Regions from separate parts of the Ercella succinigenes genome, predicted to be linked through region 2. Evidence: riboswitches for the same ligand, from Rfam matches in the RefSeq annotation. Region 2 holds a riboswitch; each other region holds the start of a gene.

Region 1 (7,113 bases), on a different contig from region 2:
TATTATATGTTAAAAGCTTTGAAAATTGTAAAAAATATTATTACTTGACAACTCATAAATAAACAATTAGAATCAAAAAAAAGAATATTATTTAATAATAGTCGCTTAATTTTTAATAATGTTCCGGAAAAGAGGGATTGTTTATGACACCAAAAATTTTCGCGCTACAGGAAAGAGAAGAAGTGCGGATAAAAATGCTTGATGCAGGGTTCTTGCTTATTAAGGAACATGGTATGACACATGCTTCCGTTGAAAAAGTGACACAGGCGGTTGGCCTTGGAAAGAGTACTTTTTATAATTTTTTCCCATCTAAGGAAATGTTTGTTTATGAAATAATCAAATATCAAAGAGACAAAGCTAAACAGTATTTTATGGATGTGCTGGGAGATCGGGGAAAAATCACGACTGAGGAGGCAAAGACCTTTTTAAGGAGAATTATTTTTAGCAAAGACAGCATTTATCAGTATCTAACAGCAGAAGATGAGGCTAAATTATGTGCAGCTTTACCTGAGGAATACCAAATTAATCCTGATGCAGAATCTGTCGTTATGCGTGGCTTATTTGATCATATCGAAGGTATTCGGCAGGATATAGACTATAAAGTGGTTGCCAATCTGGTTAAGCTTATGGCTATTGCGATGTTCAATAAAGGAACCCTGCATGCAGACGCTTTTGATAGAACTTTGAACCATCTATACAGTCTTTTGTTTTCTCTTATTTTCGAACAAGGTTAATAAGAGAAATTTTTTTGGTGCGCAGTCAGCCATGCCTAACTTGTTTTTTGAAAGGAGATAAAAATGAATAAAAGAAATAAGGTACAAAAAGAAAAAACAGGCATTTCCAGACTTTTTGAATTAGCTGGACAAAAAAAGAATAAACTAATAGTTGCTTGTCTTCTGTCCGGGGTATCTTCAGCAGCAAGACTTGTTCCTTTTTTCACAATTTACGGAGTAATTCGGGAGCTTCTTTTGCACTATACCACGGCTCCGGCGGCGAAAAGCAACGCATAGCAATTGCGCGAGTTTTTCTCAAGGACACACCAATTGTAATTCTTGATGAGGCTACAGCTTATGCAGATGCAGAAAATGAAGTGAAAATCCAGCAAGCCTTATGATAATATGATTGCCGCCAATGAGCGGAGGGATAGTTGGACGATTCGGAAGGGAGAACAATTAATATGAAAAAGTTCAGGGAATGGTTCAAAACCATAACTTTTGGTGAAACAAAAAATATATCGGTTTAACTTTATGGAATTTTCTTGATAGTTTGGTTGTATCTGTACCTTATGGTGTGATGATTATTTCAATATATTTATTGCTAATACCGTTGGCAGAACCAACTGCGCCATTGCCGTTAAACCGTCTTTGGCTGTGGCTGGTTCCATTATGCAAGGGATAACTCGTAATCCTATGGCGGATTCCGGTTTGATGGGACTGAATGCCGGTGCAGGATTTGCCTTGTCTATTTGCTTTGCTTTTTTCCCGTCTTATTAATGATTTAATATCCAGCAGGGGACTACCATCTAGTGCGTCAACCCTTTTACAAACAAAATATTGTTTTCTATAGAAGTTATTTCCGCTTCGCATAAATTTATAGGGTTAGGTCGCGCCGGGGATCGTGTAGCGAAAACACCTTTTATTTCCGGCCCGAAAGGTGTTTTTGTTTGTAAAATATTTCGATCAGCCTTATCTGCCCAATAAAGTACAACGATTTTCTGATCAGGTTGAAGTGTGTGCAGACCTTCTGCAAATTCAGGGAAAATCTCAATTTTTACTTTTTCTTCAGAAAGAAATCCCTGCCTTGGAGCAGACAATCTATCTCCATATGGACTGTGAATCTTTCCTATGATATTGATACTGATATTCATATATTAATCCTTTCTTAGAGCTGTTTTCAGCAGATATTAGCGAAACTGTTTAAACGCAAAAAAACTGTGGCAAAAGCCACAGCCGTATTTCCGTGAAAAACAAGCAAAAGCCTGTAATCGCAGGCAATGCAACATACTCAAGCAGGTCTTCTGACTTGCGTCTGTGGAGATTATCTCCGGCAACAGTGCTCGGCCTTCCCGGGTTCCCAGTGACTGACTTTCATCATGAGCTACTATCTTCAACGCTTACAGCGGCGGTACCGTCCGGGATTTTCACCCGATTCACTATTCTTTCCATAAAGCTTGACGCCATATGGAACACTTGAATAATATTAAATTATTGCAAAAGGTTAACATGTTGTATTTTTTTTGTCAATATTAATCGGAGCAGATAAATACAAACTGAATATCAGATACACGATCCTGGAATTTATGTACCCTATTAATAACGCTGATATTGTTTTGAAGTATGAATAGATAAATATGAAAATATTTATGTGAATTATTTGTAATTGTTATCTTAGTTATCTTTGTTATTAGTTTACATTTTTTTTTTTGTGTGATAGAGTTGAAGTATCGAAACGAAACCGGTTTGTTGTTTATTGATAAATTAAGCTGTTTACTTTTTGCGCAATGAGTGAGTGTTTTTGGAAAAGAAATAAGAGACTAAAATCAAAATGAAAAGAGGATACGATTATGAAAAAGATAGGAGCATGTTTGTTAATTGTTTTATTGACGATAGGAGTTATTTCATCCCTTGTTTCCGCTGGAACAGCTTATTTCTCAAGATCATTACCTGGAAACGGTTCTGTTGTATTAATCGGACCAGTTTCAAAAACTACTAATACAAATGGGTCATACATACATCCTGATTATGAAACAGGTGTTTTGAAAGCTATTAAATGTCGAACTAAAGCCCGAATTGGCGATGGTCAAATGATTTACAGTAATCCTATTGTTTCAGCACCTAAAGGTTCATCAACTTGGTTAGGAGCATATACTGGTGTTAATTTGTACTCTGGGCAATTAGTTTGGATAGAAATGTGGACAAACACTATCGGAATTGCAGATACAACCTCTGGATCTTGGGATTATAAATAGCATGACATAATATGATCTATGAGAGCTCGGATTGTAATCCGGGTTCTCAGTAATCTAAGGAGGACATATGTTGATTCGATTGGAAAACATCACCAAATCATATGGAGAAACAGAGCCAAAGGTCATGGCTATAAACGAATTAAACTTAGACATAGACACAAATGAACAAGTAGCCATTATGGGTAAAAGCGGTTGCGGTAAAACAACCTTGATTAACATGTTATCGACTGTAGATTGCCCCACAGAAGGTAAATACTATTTCAACGATCTAGAAATAAATGTTATGAAGGAAAAAGATCTGGCAAAATTCAGACGCCAGCAGGTATCGATAATATTTCAAGCATATAACCTGATGCCAGAACTAACTGTTAGGGAAAATATTTTGCTGCCTCTTATTTTTGACGGTAAAAAGGCTAATTTAGAATATTTTGAAGAGATTGTTTCTGCGTTGAAGCTAGAAGATAGAATGACACATTTTCCGCATCAACTGTCTGGCGGTCAACAACAAAGAGTAGCAATAGCGCGTGCTCTTATAATGAAGCCTGCTGTTATTCTAGCTGACGAGCCAACCGGCAATCTTGACTCAAAGACAGGGCAAGAAGTTATTTCATTAATTATTGCCTGTTGTAAGAAATATGGGCAGACACTTGTTCTTGTTACTCATGATCTGGACATTGCTAAACATGCATCAAGATTAATTGAGATGAGCGATGGCAAGATCATAGCGGACAGGAAAGTGATGGCCTGATATGAATACTATAATTAAACTATCAATCAAGCTGTTTAGGCGTCATCTAAAGAGAAGTCTGATGATGATGCTTGGAATTACGATCACTATGTTTTTTGCTATTTCGATTATATCTGTTTTTTTCAGCTATAATGACATGCTCATAGAAAACGCATATACATATGGTGGACGATGGGATATAAAAATCGAAAGTACCGACATAATAAGCAGGGAAGAACTTCTGGAAAATTCTAATATAACGGATGTAGGACAGGTGCAAACAGTTTGGACGGCAAGACTGGACGCAATAACCGAATCGGAAAAGGAAGGACCAGGTGCGGCGTTTGCGACACATTGGTTGATGGCGCTGCAAGGTTGTGATACCAATTCATTTGATATGCTCCAGCATCAACTGAAAACTGGCCATTGGCCGGGAAAAGAAAATGAAATAGTCCTATCATCAAACTTCATGCTTAATGGTAAAAGTGTTCAGAATGGTGATATAAAAATAGGTGATACCGTTGTTTTGGAACTTGGTAAACGAATAGCTGAAGATGGCAATATAATCCATTCGCAGCAAGTTGAAGGGCCGGAACAATTTTTTGAGACGATTACTCGCGAATACAAAGTCAGCGGTATATTATCTGGATATGACCGATCTTCAGGAGTATTTGTATCATCAGGCGTAGTTAGTACTTCTAACTATGACGAAAACAGTATATTTTTGCTAAAAACAAAAGCTGCTACTCAAGCAGAGCTTGATGAGATGACTAGACAGCTAAGCCAGACTTTTTCTCTTATGCCGGAACAAATTGTTCCAAATGAATTTCTGACAAATGCATTTATGTCTATAGAACAGTCAGATTATTTTCAATCAATAGCTTATGGAGGAATATTCTTCATAGTAGGTTTAGTAATAGTATGTTCTGGTACGATGTTAAACAATCTTTTGATGACGGTACATGAATCGAAAAAGAGAATAGGTCTTCTGAGGATGGTAGGTGCAGGTAAAACACATATTTATTTGATTTTTGTTTTTCAGAGCGTTATGACAGCTGCCTGCAGTTCTGTTATAGGTGTACTGTTAAGCTATGCTGCTGCAGATTCAGTTAGTAGACTAATCGGAGTATTGAAACTATCTGAGTTTAGCGATATAAATATAGTCATTCAGCCACATGTAGTCGCAATAACTGTGCTGATCACATTTGTTATCAATGTATTATTAGCGCTTGCTACAGCCAGAACAACTTATTCGCATGCACCTGTGAAAGCCTTTCAATCTGGCTTAAGTGTATCAGAGTATAAGGCTAATAATTCCAATCTTATTGATCTGGTGGGGCGTTTATCAAACAGTTTAGCAGTTGCGTGGCGTGGTTTAGCTCGCAAGAAATTTCGTACAACTTTATCTGTTATCGCTTTGATAATAAGTTTGTCCGTTTTGACTTTAGGCCTATCTATTGGTACAACTTTGTGGAATGAATCACAACGGGCATTAAGAGGATTTGATTCAGATTTTGTTGTTATTTTTTCGCCTGAGCAAGATAACACTGAACAGCTGCTGTCTGCTTTCCCTCCAGTTAAAAACAAAGTTGTTATGTATACTAGCAATAGAAATGTTGAAATTCCCAACGAGCATCTTACTCCTGAGATAATAGATTTTTTAAAGATAGGTAATGCTAATTTACTAAGAAGTATGTCCATTTGTTCTATAGATGAATCCTTGTATAATGACTTGGATCCTGACGGTAAGTTGATGCCGTTTAGTGATTTTGAGAGATCAGGGGGTTGTCTGATCACCAATATTGCTATATTGACTAGCGAATCTGACACAAGTCTGCAAGATGGCAATAATGATTTTAGTTATGTAGATCAAAGCAACTCAAACGATGAAAGAATAGTATCAATTACAACATTATCAGCTGGTAATCATTTGAAAATATTTCCAGAATTCGGAAGCGAAGATAGTATATTGCTTACGATTCAAGGTGTTCTTAGCAAAACACGTACACGACCATTGGAAAATAGTATTGATACAATTGTTTATATGCCTGAACAAGTTTTTTTAGAATATATCACTCAAGGATACAATAGAGTGATGTTTATTGATGCATTTCCTGGAGAACAGGATGAAATCGGACAATTTTTGACTGAAAACAGAGGTGAATTAGGCTATTTCATGCAGGATAATACCCTTATTACCGGCAGTGCCAAAGATAATAACACCATTCAGACAATGACTATTTTTTCGATAATTATTATAATAGTTTTGCTTTGTACTATCAGTATTTTCAGTATTGTCCGTACAGACTTTTTTCAACGCAGACGTGAAACTGCACTGGCAAGGGCTTTGGGTGAATCATTGTCATCAGCACTTAAAATCAGATTTCTGGAAGATATGACTGTTCTTATTACTGCTGTCGCCTGTTCTATCCTGGTATTCTTATTGATGTTCAGACTTATTGCGCAGTCGATAATGGACTTTTATCAATTAAATAGCAGTATTATTTGGGGATACTTGCTGCTATCTTCTTCGATCATGCTTATCATTATATTCGGGCATAATACTTATAGTCTGATAAAAGCATTCAAACAGAAGATTATTGATGATCTGGCAAGTTATTGACAGCCGGATCAATAATAGAAGAGGCATCGCCAGCAAAATCCAGCTTGTGCTGAATATAAGACCTGACTTCGCTATCATCTAGAATGATCCGGGTAAACACAAAGCTATACTACGACTTTCTTAAAGCAACATTAATAATAAAAACAAGTCCGTCTGCTAGCATTTCAACACATATATATCGGGGAACACTAACGCTGACTGTAAAATCCTCACCGTATATAAGCGTCGGTGTCGAAATATTTGTATCTACGCCAATTTTTGAGAAGCTTATACTTGCGTTGGCGGTTAATATATTTGCCAATTCAGACAGAGCACTTTGTGCCAGTTCATCCAGTTCGTCCACAGGCATACCCATCAACATTTTTGAATCAATGGATTTTGCATTGAACCAACTTGTTGAGTGTTTTACAACATCATCTTTCCCTGATTCCGATATGGCTTTACATTATAAACGGCTTGCTAAACTGTTATTGGAGGCGGAATCATGATAAGCTCATTGCTTCAATTAAAATCATTATCTGAAATTAGAAGCGGGGAAGGTATTCCCTTCCTCACGCCGGATGTATCGCCAGGATCACATTGTCCTATGCGTATGGCTTCTGTGATTATCGAAAATATTGAAGGTCTTTCCTCACTTCTTGTTGGAATGCCGGAATGTACAACTCATTCCAGATTGTTCAGCCCTTATCCTGAAGGTGAAAAAGGTGAACTTCATTGGCTTTATGCTCTGGATTCGAGAGAAGTTGTGTTTGGGTGTCGAGATGGTGTTATGGAGGCTCTAAAAAAATGGAGAAA
Region 2 (7,113 bases):
CATACAAAGCTTCTTTCCAGCTCTCTTCAGACATTGGCCTTACCAGACCTGTTGTTCCTAGTATAGAAAGACCATCGACTATTCCTAATCTGGAATTATATGTGCGGCGGCTTATTTCTTTACCGTCAGGAATACTTATATCTATTACTATTTGTTTCTTATTTTTATTCAGCAGATCATAAGCGGCTGAATCGGATTTTAGGGATTGTTCTATCGCAGTTTTTATAGCTGTCATAATCTGTTTTAGCGGTTGTGGATTTATTGCCGGCAATCCTACTTCTACCGGCAGACCTTTGCGTGTAACGATTCCTATTCCTGTACTGCTTTCAATTATTATTTTTACCTGAACATTTTCCTCTGCTTTTTCTATATCAATAGTTTCTACTATAATTTTTGTTTTCTCATTTTTACTAATTAAGCTATCAAATCTAACCTCTGCATATATTTTTATGCCATTTGTTATATCAGGATCATCTCCGGCATCTTTTACAACAAAACATTTCACTTTTTTTGCTTTTTCTATTTGGGGTTTGTTAATTTGTATAGTAAGCTCTTCTTTTGATGGTAATTCCAAACTAAAAAAATTAATAATCCTGTTTGTTAAAAGCATTTTTACAGCCGCTCCTGCAGCTGCCGCTGCACAGCTACCCGTGGTATAGCCCATTCTTAAGATATTTTTCTGATTATTATCTGTATTATCTGAAAATTTGCCAAAAATGCTGTTATTTATGCGGTCTAACTCCCATTCCAGCTGACTTATATGTCTAGGATAAGCATTATCAGCAATCAAGTTTCTTTTTTTAAGTTTTTCGGAAATTTCCACCAAAACGGGACTATTCAATCCGGAATTCTCTAATAAAGATTTTTGATTTAATCCTGCAGCTATATCTCCGTCATAAATAATTTCTCCATTTTTCATGAGCAAAAGACGATCGGCCCAGCTATAAGCCCAATTAACATCATGAGTACTGCAAATCATAGTACAACCTTTACTGTTTAATGTATTTAATAAAGTCGTCAGATCGGCGGCATTTTCTGGATCAAGCCATGCAGTCGGTTCATCAAGCAGAAGAATATCAACATCCATTACCAGCAAATCTGCAATACTTATTCTTTTTTTCTGACCAAAACTTAGATTGTGCAATGGCCTGTCTGCAAGATCAACCGCATTTACATCCTCAAGAGCCTGAACAGTCCTATTTTTTACTTCTTCCATGGGTAAACCTAAATTTATAGCCCCGAACGCAACTTCCTGTTCAACAGTCATAGCAAAAAGCTGATCTTCAGGATTCTGAAAAACCAGACCTATTTTTTTCCTTATTTCCCGTAATCCTTTTCTGGATTTAGGATACTCCTTGCTATCAAGTGTAAGCTTACCTTGATCTGGTCGTATTAATCCTGTTAAAAGCATAAAAAAAGTAGATTTACCTGCTCCATTTGCTCCTAAGATAACAATTTTTTCGCCTTTACATATTTTGCAATTCATTTTATTAATGGCTTTTGTTTTGTCAGGATAAGTATATGAAACATCTGTGAATTGTATTTCCATTTTCATATACTCTCCTTTTCTGTCCACTCTTTTAAATTTATTTTCTCAAGTGGCCAAGTATTATTTTTATCTGAATCATAAAAACGGCACTCCAGGGACTGACTCATTGTCTGTGCTTTTTTCATTGAACAACTTAAAACACTTCCCATTACCATACCCAGTGTTTTTATAGTTTTAACTATGCTTGAATACCCTAATCGTAAATCAGATGAAGAAATAATTTTTGCAAAAGATGTAAGTACTATAAATATCTGATTGTAAATTATAGCAATTAAAGATAATAACAATTTAGGGAATTTCCATCTTGTTAGCTGATCAAGTAAATCACTAAAAGGAGTGGTAATAGCAAGAAACATTATTCCCCCATAAGCACATATGGCTCTTCCGATAATATTTTTAATTACAGGAACATTTATCAGGGTTATTTGAAAAGAAAACAAGGCCTCCTTGCTGCTACCTTCAACCAAAAGAGGAACAACTCCCATCAATATAAAAACAAAAGGAAATCTCCAGAGCTTAATAATATTTTTACCTGTTATTTTAAGAGCAAAAAATAAAATCATATTTTGCATAAGAAATAACACTAAATACAAATAAATATTTTTTATTATAAAAGCAAGAAAAATAATAATTAACGTTATCAGTATTTTTTTCCCTACTGATTTATCTCTCCAAAGACTTCCCCATGCCAGTTGATCAATCAGCATTTGCTTTTGCGGTTTTTAATCTGCCACGACTACCAAGATAATAACCTATGAGAGCAGCTCCGATTGCAGCCTGTAATGCAAATAATAAGCTTTCTATTTCACCACTTGCCGGTTCATAAAGACTTTCGAACCATGGTTCATAGTTTGGAGCAATCTCTGCTATTACATCTTCGGCCTGACCGTCTGCTCCCTCAAATTCAGCACCATTTCCAGTTATACCAGATATAATAAGAGGTAAAACAGTTATTAGAATTATTATTCCTATTAAAATAAATAAAGTAGATTTTTTCATTTTGTAACCTCGCCTTTCATGGAGCTCATACTTTAAGACTTATTACCTTGAGGTCTTTAAGTTCTTCTTTGTTATATTGGTAAATATAATTAAAAATAATTACTGTAAGTATTCCTTCAATTATTGCTATTGGTATCTGTGTAAATGCAAATACCGAACCAAAGCGGGCAAATGAAGCCAAAAAACCGCCCTCTGCCGATGGATAAGCTAAAGCAAGTTGTGCTGAAGTTACTACATAGGTTATGAGATCCCCAGCTGATGCAGCTACAAAGACCGCTACTAAAAGTTTTTTCCCATTAGCGTTTTTGGCAATTAAACGAAATAAGGCATAGGCAACAAAAGGTCCTGCTATTGCCATAGAGAAAGTATTAGCACCTAAAGTTGTTAATCCACCATGTGCAAGTAAAATTGCTTGAAATAGTAAAACAACAAGACCTACTACCGCAGCAGCTGCTGGACCAAAAAGTACGGCAGTAAGTCCTGTGCCGGTTGGATGAGAGCAACTTCCGGTTACAGATGGAATTTTAAGAGCAGAGAGAACAAAAGTATATGCACCGGTGAGAGCAAGCAGCATTAGTAATTTGGGATTATGCCTGATTTTGCTTGAAATGCTGTATAATCCCCATACTATAAACGGTATAGCTACAGCAGTCCATAAGAGAGACCAGAATGGAGATAAAAAACCTTCCATGATGTGCATTGCAGAAATAAAAAACAGGTTCACAGTAAAGCCTCCTTTGCTTTTCTGCCGCCCGTTTTTACAGCAATGCCCATGACAAACATGGTAATCATTTTTTGTTCGCCGCAAAAAATGACTTTCTTATTATCAGCAGGTCTTCTGACTTATCCTGATAGCAGATTTCTCTTACCTTCCCAGTAAAAACCAGTGGCATAAAAGAAAAATCCCAGGAATCACAGCGGCGGGACCGTGCAGGATTCTAACCTGCTTCCCTTTTCATTGATTATTCAGAATGTCCTAATCTTTTTTATAATCAAAAAATTATTACTACAAGCCAAATAATCAACACTGACAATTCTTATTTACTTTTTACAACGTGATTATATCACCTTTAATCATTTTATAAATACAATAATTTGTTTTCTTTAGAAAAATTTTGTTGTTAATTATTTTGTTTGTTTATTTTATTTGGTAAATTTCACATAAGTATCATATAGCTATCACTTTCGTCAAAGATAATCAAAATGTAATTTCTATACTAATGTTACTTTAACAGACCAAAAAGTTTAATCAGGAGGCCTCTTTGATGAAAAAAACATTCTCTTTTATATTTATTATTTTACTGGTAGTAAATTTGATTGGCTGCAATACTACTATCAATGATTCACAAAACCAAGATAATAATAACTTACTATCAATAGAGTATGCAGAAACTCTCTTTGATACCAGTTTCGTTCACGAAATCAATGTTGAAATTTCAGAAGATGACTGGATAGATTTGTTAGAAAACCCTACTGAGAAAACAAAATATTCAACAACGGTTACTCTTGACGGCACAGAAGTTAATGAAGTATCTTTTGCAACAAAAGGAAACACCTCTCTCTCTCAAGTTGCAAATACAAATTCTGAACGCTATAGCTTTAAAATTAAATTTGATAAATTTATAGATGGACAGACATATGACGGTCTGGATACACTTCATTTAAATAATTTATACAGTGATGCCACCTACTTAAAAGATTATCTTAGCTACCGCATTATGGCTGAAAGTGGTGTAGCATCGCCTCTTGTAAGTTTTGTGGCATTATCCATTAATAATGAATACTATGGTCTTTATATCGCAATAGAAGAAATTGGTGATTCCTTTCTGACACGTAATTATGGAGAAGACAGCGGCAATCTGTATAAACCTGAAAGCAGTCAATTTGAAAATATGGGCGTTGCTGGCGATATGGATAAAAATTTTCCTTCCAGTGGCGAAATGCAGATACCAGATGGTGCTGACAGGCAAATGCCAGATGACACTGACAGACAAATGCCAGATGACAACAAACAAGGTATAATTGGTGAAGATAAATTCATGTTTCCCGAAGATGGTGATTTTAATATACCAGACAGAAACGGTATGGAGGGAGGCGGTTTCAGCGGCAACTCCAATGGCTCTAGCTTAGTCTATACAGATGACGAAATTACAAGTTATAGCGATATATTTGATAATTCAAAAACTAATTCTGATGAGGAAGACAATCAACGTGTTATTGCCTCCTTAAAACAACTTTCCACTGGTGAAAATTTAGAAGAAGTTTTAGATGTAGAAGCTATCCTGCGATATTTTGTAGCTCATAATTTTGTTATTAACTATGATAGTTATACTGGAAATATGCTTCATAATTACTATTTATACGAAGAAAATGGTGTACTAACCATGCTTCCTTGGGATTACAATCTAGCTTTCGGCGGATTCAACAGCAGTAATTCCACAGAAGCTGTTAACTGGCCTATTGATTCCCCTTTATTAAGCAATTCATTAGAGGATGAACGTCCTATGTGGAGTATGCTTGCTATTAACAATACTTATTTAGAAATTTATCATACCTATTTTGATGATCTTTTAACAAATTATTTTGAAAACAACCGTTTTTTAGAAGAAATTAATACTTTATATAACTTGATTCGACCATATGTAGAAACAGATCCAACTGCTTTTTATACTGTTGAACAATTTGATATAGCTGTAGAAACATTAAAAAGCTTCTGTTTACTAAGATCTGAAAGTATTCGTGGTCAATTAAATGGAACTATTCCTTCTGATTCAGAAAGTCAACAGGAAAACACTTCAGAGTTAATCGATGCGGAAGAAATAAATCTTCAGGATATGGGAAGTATGTCTGTAGGGAGAGGTCAGGAAGAAAACCGTAATCGCAGAGACATGAGATAAAAAACATTCTGCTAATTAGCATATGATCAAAATAGACTATAATGTCTACCTTAAATATCAGAAATACTTGTAAAGTATTATATTATCTCTTTAACCACATTCAATAAAACATCTTTAATATCTTTTAATTTATACTTTTTTACTTTCTAAAGGGCGCAAAAAAAGCGCCCTTTAGAGCGCTTTTTTGATTTACATCCGTCTTTTCGGATAAATTGTGGCGGAGAGAGAGAGATTCGAACTCTCGGAAGGCTATGAACCTTCGCCGGTTTTCAAGACCGGTGCCATCAACCAACTCGACCATCTCTCCATGAAATGCCGTGCTGAAATATTTTAATATATCCTATAACTTTTGTCAAATAATTATAATTTGTTATTATTAATATTCTATAATTAAATCATCCTAATATTTCCAGTATTCTTTCAAGATCTTCATTAGAATAATAATCTATTACTATACTTCCTTTTCCTTGTCTGTCTTTTAATTTAACCTTTGTTCCTAATTGCTTAGTTAATTTATTCTCTACATTTTGTATACTTAGCAAATATGCTTCTGATAATTCTTTTTTCTTTTTTTGCTTTTTTGTTTCTTCTCCAATATTTTTTACAATTCTTTCTGTTTCTCTAACACTCAGATCTTTCTCTATAATTTTTTCTGCCGTTTGTATTTGTATATCTTTATCTTGAATAGTCAATAAAGCTCTAGCATGCCCGGCAGATAAATCTTCATTCATAACATATTTCTTAATAGTATCTGGCAGATTTAATAATCGTAATGTATTTGCAATTGCCGGCCGACTTTTTCCCACAACTGTTGCTAATTTTTCTTGTGTTATATTATGCTCTTTAATTAATTTATCGAGAGCATCTGCTTCCTCTATTGGATTTAAATCTTGTCTTTGTATATTTTCTATTAATGCATGTTCTAAAATCTGTAAATCAGTAAGATCTCTTACTATAGCAGGTATGATGGTCAAACCTGCCAAACGGGCGGCTCTCCATCTTCTTTCACCTGCTACTATTTGATATCCTGAACTATCTGTATTGCGACACACTATTATTGGCTGTATTATTCCATTTTCTTTAATTGATGCAGATAATTCTTCTAATTTCTCCTGATCAAAACGTTTCCTAGGCTGATCAGCATTAGGATTAATATCATTTATTTTTAATTCCATGATTGCATCACGAATTTTATCATCTGGCATATCTATAGTTTGAAGAAGTGCTCCCAGTCCTTTACCAAGTCCTTTACTTTTACTTGCTGCCATTTTTGAGTTTCTCCCCTTTTTATTTATTTGCTGATCTTTTTATTACTTCTCTTGCTAATTGATCATAACATTCCGCACCCTTTGATTTCATATCGTACTCCAAAATTGACTGTCCAAAACTTGGTGCTTCACTTAATCTTACATTTCTTGGAATAATTGTACGAAATACTTTTGAACCAAAATATTTTTTTACCTCATTAGCAACTTGATGTGCCAACTGTGTTCGTGAATCAAACATAGTAACAATAACTCCAAAAACCATTAATGAAGTATTTAAGTTTTTCTTTACAAGAGTTATTGTTTCCATTAATTGAGTAACCCCTTCCAAAGCATAATATTCGCCCTGTATAGGTACAAGAACACCTTCTGCAGCAGTAAGTGCATTTAAGGTTAATAAACC
Region 3 (7,113 bases), on a different contig from region 2:
GAGACTATAATTACACCATCTGTACCTGATCCTGTCGCAAGGCTGTTAGAATAGCAGCTCGGGACAGCAAGCTCTGATACAGCAGCACTTTTAGCTTCTGTGCATGTAATAAGTGCTCGGCAGATAGCGCCATCTGTCAAATTATTATTGAAAAAAAGCATAATATTTATGGTTCCGGGGATATGTATATAACCAGTATCTGCTTCATGCCAATTTGCAGGATCACCTGCTCTGCCGCCATTAACATCTATGCCGGCCGTTACAACTGCTGTAACTTCTGTGTTACGGTATTTTTTGGATACAATTGCGACATTTTCTGCATAGGCTCCAGTGCTGATTCCGCAGCTTAAGTCTGGATCAAGTCCTAATTCAGATGACAGAATCCTTATATGTTCGGCATAAGTTGAACCGCGCATCGCATCTTCGGTTCTCTCCGCACAGTGATTGAAAGCATACTTAAGATTTGTTCTAAGACCACCATTATGAGGTGCGCTGCTCAAAATTTTTCGAGAACCTGCAAAATGAGCTATAATACTGTTATTTTCTCTTAAAATAGTATCTCCATTTGTAAAGCGATGTAACAGCATTTACTTCCTCCTGGGATTTCTTAAATCCCTTTTGCATTTGATTGCCAACAAGATAAAATATCCTGCATCCATTGATAGACATCCATTGAATAGACCTCTGACAAATTATCGGCACCAAGAACTTTATCTGTTTCACCAAAAGCTGCAACTTTTCCTTTATTCATAAGAAGGGCATGTGTCCCGTAATTTTTAGCCAGGCTAAGGTCATGCACAACTGAAATAACAGCACGTTCCGGCTGTTTAAGCCATTCTCTGATCAATTCAAACATCTGTTTTTGATAGACCAGATCTAGATGATTGGTAGGTTCATCCAGAATCAGTAATTGAGGATCCTGGGCAAACACCTGAGCTAAAAAAGTTCTCTGCAATTCTCCTCCTGAAAGCGTAAGTACAGAATGATCACGAAACTGGTTCATACCTGTTATTTCCAGAGCATAATTAACTTTCTGATCAGAATCGTTGTCCAGGGAAGAAAAGAAACCACCTGACCAGGCATACCGGCCTAGTTTTACAATTTCTTCGACAGAGAAAGAATATCCTACTGAATGATTCTGGGTTAATACACCTATTTGCTTTGCCAGTTTTACCGGTCTAATGTGCGAGACATCTTTTTCTTTCCAGAAAACTTTACCACAATATGGTATTCCCTGAGTTACAGCTTTTACAATGGTACTTTTACCAGCACCATTAGGGCCTGCGATCATAAGCCATTGATTAGCTTGAACAGAAAAACTGACATCATCAATTATTTTCAAACTGCCATAGCTAACACCTAAGTTTTTGACTGTAAGCATCTGATCATCTCGCTTTCCTGGTTGAATAAAAAATGTAAACAAAAACTATTGAACCAATAAAAGAAGTAACAACTCCTATAGGTAGTTCCAGCGGCTTTAGTATTATTCTGCCGATAAGATCTGCCAGCATAAGGAATGAAGCACCATACAACATTGAAGCAGGCAGCAGGCGTTTATGATTCGGACCAAAAATCATTCTTGCGATATGAGGAATGACAAGTCCAACAAAACCAATAGTACCGCCAATTGAAACGCTTACACCAATAAGAACCGATGCTGCAATAAGAATAACAAATTTTACTTTTTTAACATTTACCCCGATATGTCTGGCATTATCTTCTCCGATGGCAAATGCATTTAGTTCGGAAGCATACCTCAGAATAAAAAAGCCACATATGAGAAGTGCTGTTAGCATAGTCAAGACATTGGTATAGCTGCTGCCGGATAGTGAGCCCATAGTCCAGAACATAATGGATTTAACTTTTTCACTGGCAAAAACTACTATCAGGCTGATCAGGCTATGTGCAAACATGGTAAAAACAACACCAATCAGAATAATTGTATTTGTTGCCAGAGAACAATCCAGGCGATAAGCAAGTGAAAGTATCAGAACTAGAGAACCAAAAGCAAAAAGAATAGCCATTATCATTGTACCGCCTGAGGCGAAAAAGGGCAGATTTATACCGAAGGCTATTGCGATAACTGCACCTAAAGAAGCACCGGAAGATACTCCCAGGGTGGAGCCGTCTGCAAGGGGATTCCTTAAAAGTCCTTGCATGGCGGCTCCACAAAGCGATAATGCTGCGCCAACAAGCGCAACATTAATCACTCTGGGTAGTCTGACATTATAGATGATAGAAACAGTATTGCTGCTTACAGTAGCATTGCCGGTTATTTTATCCATCAAGACAGAAAAAGTGTCTTTGATCGCAATATTTACACTGCCTGCGAACACACATAGAATAAAAATAGAAATTACTATGCAAATAGAAATAATATATTCAATAATTGTGAAACTATCTCTTTTTTTCATTTATTCTCCGTAAACGAAATCAAACAGCGATTTTACGCCATCAACCAATCTTGGGCCTGGTCTTGAAAGCTCATCAGAATTAGCGTTAAAAACCTGTTTTTCTGAAACTGCTGTGATACTTGCCCAGCCATCTCTGCTCATTATTTCTTCTTCAGGAAGAGGTCCTTCTCCAAAATACATGGTGATTGTTACGATATAATCAGGGTTTCTCTCAATTACCTGTTCTTGAGATATTTCTCCCCACTGGTTAACATCGGCAAAAGTATTTTCCAGACCGATCATTTCTGCAGCTTCATGCATAAACGTATCTTTGCCGGCAGCCCATAATCCCCATTCCAAAGGAGAAACTTCAAAATATACTGATTTTGAATCGGCAGTTGATTTTTCTTCTGCCGCAGTCTTTATTTCCGCAAAATCAGTTTTCATCTTAGCGATTAAATCGGCTGCATTGTCGTTTTGACCTGTGGCTTTTCCTATTAATTCAATAGCTGTATAGATTCCGTTTATGTCCTGAGCATCACTTACGACAACCAATATACCTGCATTTTCAAGTGCGTCAATCTGCTCTTGCGTCTGTGCCATTGTTCCCATCAATATAATATCCGGTTCAAGTGCGATAATCTGTTCAATATTAGTTTCATTTCCAGACTGTACAGCCGGTGCGTCTAGTACTTCTGCAGGATAATCACAATATTCACCACGTCCCACAAGTGTTTCTCCCGCGCCAATCGCATATAGTATTTCACAATCAGCAGCTGTCAGAGCAACTATTCTCTTGGCAGTATCATTAAGTTTTATTTCTCTGCCTTTCATATCCATGAATGAGAGAACATCAGACTCTGCTTCAGTTATGTCAGCAGCCGGTTCTGTTGTTGCTTCGGTTTTTTCTATAGTTGTAGTGGTTTTTTCTGCAGTTGTGGTGGTATTTTCAACTGTAGTATACTGGCCGCAACCAGTAAAAACAGCAAACACCATCAGCAAAGCGAGCATCATTGAAATAAATTTCTTTTTGTTCATATAGTTTCCTCCTTAAATTTTGTGAATAGTATCCAAGGAAGCAAAAAGCTCCACAGAAAATCCGAGGAGCTTTTAAAAAATAAAGTTAAAAACCTTCTCAACCCCAGGAGTATAATGTGATTGCATGTTTCCCGACTTTGCTTCATCCTACTTCGGCACCTTCCCACCTTGCTAAGGCAGTGGCTTTTGCCGTTTTGTCAGCTTCACGGTTACTGGGATAGTCCGGAAATTTCATCCGAGTTCCTCTGGCATATATACCAGCGCATTGCGTGCAAACACATACTATTCACTTTGACAGGAGTTTAGCATAAAGGCAATTATTATACAATTTCATATTTGCTATTTTTAGCAAATTTTTGTGCAAAGTAAGTAATTGCAATTTTTTTGTTTTGTGCAAATAGAAAGTATTACAATGACTTAAAACTTAAAGATGTGATAGAATAAAGGTTAGTCTAAAATCGGAGGTTGTTTTTATGAAAGTTATACTTTTACAAGACGTAAAAGGTCATGGTAAAGCAGATGATATTGTTGAAGTGAACGATGGATATGCAAGAAATTTTCTCTTTAAAAAGAATCTGGCGCTTGAAGCTACACCAGCCAATCTTAATTCAGTAAAGAATAAAAAGAAGGCAGAAGCAGCAAAGGCAGCACGTAATCTTGAAGAGGCAAAGGAAGTAGGAGCCAAACTTAAAGATAAAATATTTTCTTTGCCGGCAAAATCAGGGGAAGGTGGTCGCCTGTATGGTGCTATAACTTCAATGGATATTGCTAATCTGCTGGAAAAAGAAGGATATAAGGTAGATAAAAGAAATATTAACTTTAAGCAACAGATAAAAAACCTTGGAGATTTTGAAGCTGAAGTGAAGCTTCATCAGCAGGTAACCGTTAAAATAGGTATAAAAGTAGTTGCTTTATCCTGAACAAAAAGTTGATAATCTGGAGGCTTAATATTTATGTCAACCAAAAACGCCGAAACTCCTGTCAGAGTTGCCGGGCGTATACCGCCTCATAATCTTCAGGCAGAGCAATCTGTTTTGGGATCTGCAATGACAGGAAAGCGTGCCTTGGCTGAAATAACAGCTGTGCTGCGTCCTGATGATTTTTACAGGCCGGATCATGCTCTTATATATGAGACAATTACAGAGCTCTATCTGGCGAGTAAGCCGGTAGATATTTTAACCGTAACAGATATGCTGGAAAGCAAAGGCTTGCTGGAAAAAGCAGGAGGATTAAGTTATGTAGGTTCCCTGCCGGATCAGGTGCCTATTATTTCTAATGCCGCACATTATGCTGATCTGGTCAGACAGAAATCTGTTTTACGTAGATTGATCTCTGCGATGGATGAGGTAACAGGTCTTTGCTTTGAGGATGGCGATCAGGCTGATCTTCTGCTTGACATTGCCGCAAAAAGAATTTATGAAATCAGGGAAAACAGAGACAGCTCTGGTTTTGAAAGCTTAAAAGATATCATGGGCAGAACTGTAAATGAACTAGCTTCAATGGCAGAAGGTAAAGTACATGAAAGACATGTGATGACAGGTTTTCCCAGTCTTGATCGTTCTCTTGGCGGACTTCGTGAAGGCGGCTTGATTATTGTTGCTGCCAGACCTGCTATGGGTAAATCTGCTTTTGCTCTAAATATAGCTCAAAAAGCGGCTACATTATATAATGTTCCTGCCGCTATTTTTAGTCTTGAAATGTCTAAAGAAGAAATTGGTAATCGTATGCTTAGCGCACAATCTCTTGTTAATGCAAAATCACTTACAACAGGAGAATTGCAAAGTGAAGACTGGGATAAAATAGCAAAGGCTTTGCCCCCGCTTTACTCTGCCCCCGTATTTATTGATGATAGATCAGGCACCAGTGTTTTGGAAATGATGTCAAAATGCCGTCAGCTTAAATTGGATAATAAACTTGGACTTGTTGTTGTTGATTATCTTCAGCTGATGAGCGGTAATGGGCAGTCAAGATCGGATAGCAGACAACAAGAAATCTCAGAGATTTCAAGATCATTGAAAATTATGGCAAAAGAACTTGCAGTTCCGGTTATAGCTCTCTCTCAGCTTAGCCGTGCCTGTGAGGCACGTACCGATAAAAAACCAATGTTGTCTGATTTGCGTGATTCCGGAGCGATCGAGCAGGATGCCGATGTTGTTATGTTTTTGTATCGTGAGAGCTATTATGATTCTGAAAACATGCCTACTGAAACTGAGGATGCCGATGTCATAATTGCTAAAAACAGACAAGGATCAACTGGTACGGTTCATCTTGGCTGGTGGCCTAAATATACGATGTTTTTTGAAAAAGATGAGGGTAGATATCCGACAGAGCCGCCACCATTTTAAAAATTTTTGCTAAAAAGAAAAATGAATGGGAAAGGATAGCACAGTTTTGATAGATCTCGTAAGGCAGACATCAGAAAAAATACTTGAGCATAATATGCTTAAATTAGGAGATGGTATTATAGTAGGTGTTTCTGGCGGACCGGATTCTATGGCGCTGCTTGCTGTTTTTTTTCAGCTCAGAGAAAAGTTAGGTATAGAGTTGGAAGCAGCTCATATTCATCATGGGCTTCGTGAGGAAGCTGATCTTGATTTAGCGCTTGTTGAAAAGTGGTGCAGTAAAAACAATATTAGGTTTAATAAATTAAGGGTAGATTTAAAGAAAATATCCAAAGAATCGGGATTGAGCCTGGAAGAAGCCGGTAGAAATGTCAGAAGATCTTTTTTTGAACAATGCAGTAAAAAACTGACTATGAGATTATCGCCGCAGTCAACAGTAAAAATAGCTTTGGCACATCATATGCAAGACCAGGCTGAAACTTTGATAATTAATCTTTCTCGTGGAAGCGGTCTTGCAGGACTTGCGGGAATGAAATTTTTTGAACCACCTTATATCAGACCTTTTCTCAGTTTAAATCGTGATCAGATCATAGAGTGGCTCGATTATGAAAAAGTACCCTGGAGAACAGATCATACGAATGAAGAAGTCGTATATACAAGAAATCGCATCAGACACATGCTGCTGCCTGTCTGGGAAAAAACTATAGGGTACAATCCTGTAAAATTGATAGCCAGAGCAGCTTTTAATCTGGCAGAGGATCAGGACTATCTTAATCAGCAATCACAAAAGCTTTTTGTGATTGCTTTCAATAAGGAGAATAAATCACTTGATTGCACAACATTATATTGCCAGCACAGTGCCTTGCAAATCAGAGTTCTGGGTTTGTTTTTTGAATACGTTTGTCAAACAAGAAGAGATCTTGGACAAAAGCATTTTTCCCTCATGCAAAGCCTGCTCATGAATCAGGGAGGACCATATGATCTTCCTGGCGGCTGGAGTGTTATTAGGAAAGATGATTGTTTATATCTTGAAAGAAAGAGACCTGCTTACGAACAGCAAAAAGCAGAACTTTCTTCTTTAGATTGGGAACTTTCTCTAAATGTTCCCGGCATTATCGAACTGCCTGATAATTTGGGATATATAGAAGCAGTAATTATTGAGTATCAGCCTGATTTCCGTTATAATAGCCAAATGAATTGTTTTGACAAATCACAGCTTGAAGATTGTTCGGTCAGATTAAGAAAATCTGGAGATATAATCAGACCGGTTAATCGAAAGGGAACCCGAACATTAAAAAAATACATGAATGAAGAGCATATACCTGCAAATCAGCGTAATT

Evidence for each region. A riboswitch is a leader RNA that binds a small molecule or an ion and turns the genes downstream of it on or off. The one in region 2 is predicted to bind cobalamin.
Region 1: it holds a riboswitch for cobalamin, as region 2 does, so the genes downstream of both, tsaA (tRNA (N6-threonylcarbamoyladenosine(37)-N6)-methyltransferase TrmO) here and AC0KSB_RS08940 (energy-coupling factor ABC transporter permease) in region 2, are expected to answer to the same signal.
Region 3: it holds a riboswitch for cobalamin, as region 2 does, so the genes downstream of both, AC0KSB_RS13640 (ABC transporter substrate-binding protein) here and AC0KSB_RS08940 (energy-coupling factor ABC transporter permease) in region 2, are expected to answer to the same signal.

What each region holds. Positions count from the first base shown of each region.
Region 1 covers NZ_CDHP01000020.1:72,576-79,688, reverse strand. The annotation lists gene AC0KSB_RS05690 (TetR/AcrR family transcriptional regulator) at 144-734, shown strand; gene AC0KSB_RS05685 (hypothetical protein) at 798-1,010, shown strand; partial or broken gene AC0KSB_RS05680 (ATP-binding cassette domain-containing protein) at 986-1,111, shown strand; partial or broken gene AC0KSB_RS05675 (iron chelate uptake ABC transporter family permease subunit) at 1,359-1,484, shown strand; gene tsaA (tRNA (N6-threonylcarbamoyladenosine(37)-N6)-methyltransferase TrmO) at 1,523-1,867, opposite strand; cobalamin riboswitch at 1,991-2,208, opposite strand; gene AC0KSB_RS05665 (hypothetical protein) at 2,564-2,968, shown strand; gene AC0KSB_RS05660 (ABC transporter ATP-binding protein) at 3,036-3,716, shown strand; gene AC0KSB_RS05655 (FtsX-like permease family protein) at 3,718-6,318, shown strand; gene AC0KSB_RS05650 (chemotaxis protein CheX) at 6,428-6,661, opposite strand; gene AC0KSB_RS05645 (nitrogenase component 1) at 6,803-7,113, shown strand, end outside.
Region 2 covers NZ_CDHP01000040.1:41,437-48,549, forward strand. The annotation lists gene cbiD (cobalt-precorrin-5B (C(1))-methyltransferase CbiD) at 1-1,549, opposite strand, end outside; gene AC0KSB_RS08930 (energy-coupling factor transporter transmembrane component T family protein) at 1,552-2,256, opposite strand; gene AC0KSB_RS08935 (energy-coupling factor ABC transporter substrate-binding protein) at 2,246-2,548, opposite strand; gene AC0KSB_RS08940 (energy-coupling factor ABC transporter permease) at 2,574-3,248, opposite strand; cobalamin riboswitch at 3,360-3,553, opposite strand; gene AC0KSB_RS08945 (CotH kinase family protein) at 3,814-5,445, shown strand; tRNA gene AC0KSB_RS08950 (tRNA-Ser) at 5,661-5,752, opposite strand; gene AC0KSB_RS08955 (ParB/RepB/Spo0J family partition protein) at 5,841-6,713, opposite strand; gene AC0KSB_RS08960 (ParA family protein) at 6,733-7,113, opposite strand, start outside.
Region 3 covers NZ_CDHP01000063.1:77,427-84,539, reverse strand. The annotation lists gene AC0KSB_RS13655 (adenosylcobinamide amidohydrolase) at 1-587, opposite strand, end outside; gene AC0KSB_RS13650 (ABC transporter ATP-binding protein) at 608-1,381, opposite strand; gene AC0KSB_RS13645 (FecCD family ABC transporter permease) at 1,386-2,414, opposite strand; gene AC0KSB_RS13640 (ABC transporter substrate-binding protein) at 2,415-3,431, opposite strand; cobalamin riboswitch at 3,536-3,723, opposite strand; gene rplI (50S ribosomal protein L9) at 3,905-4,351, shown strand; gene dnaB (replicative DNA helicase) at 4,385-5,776, shown strand; gene tilS (tRNA lysidine(34) synthetase TilS) at 5,802-7,113, shown strand, end outside.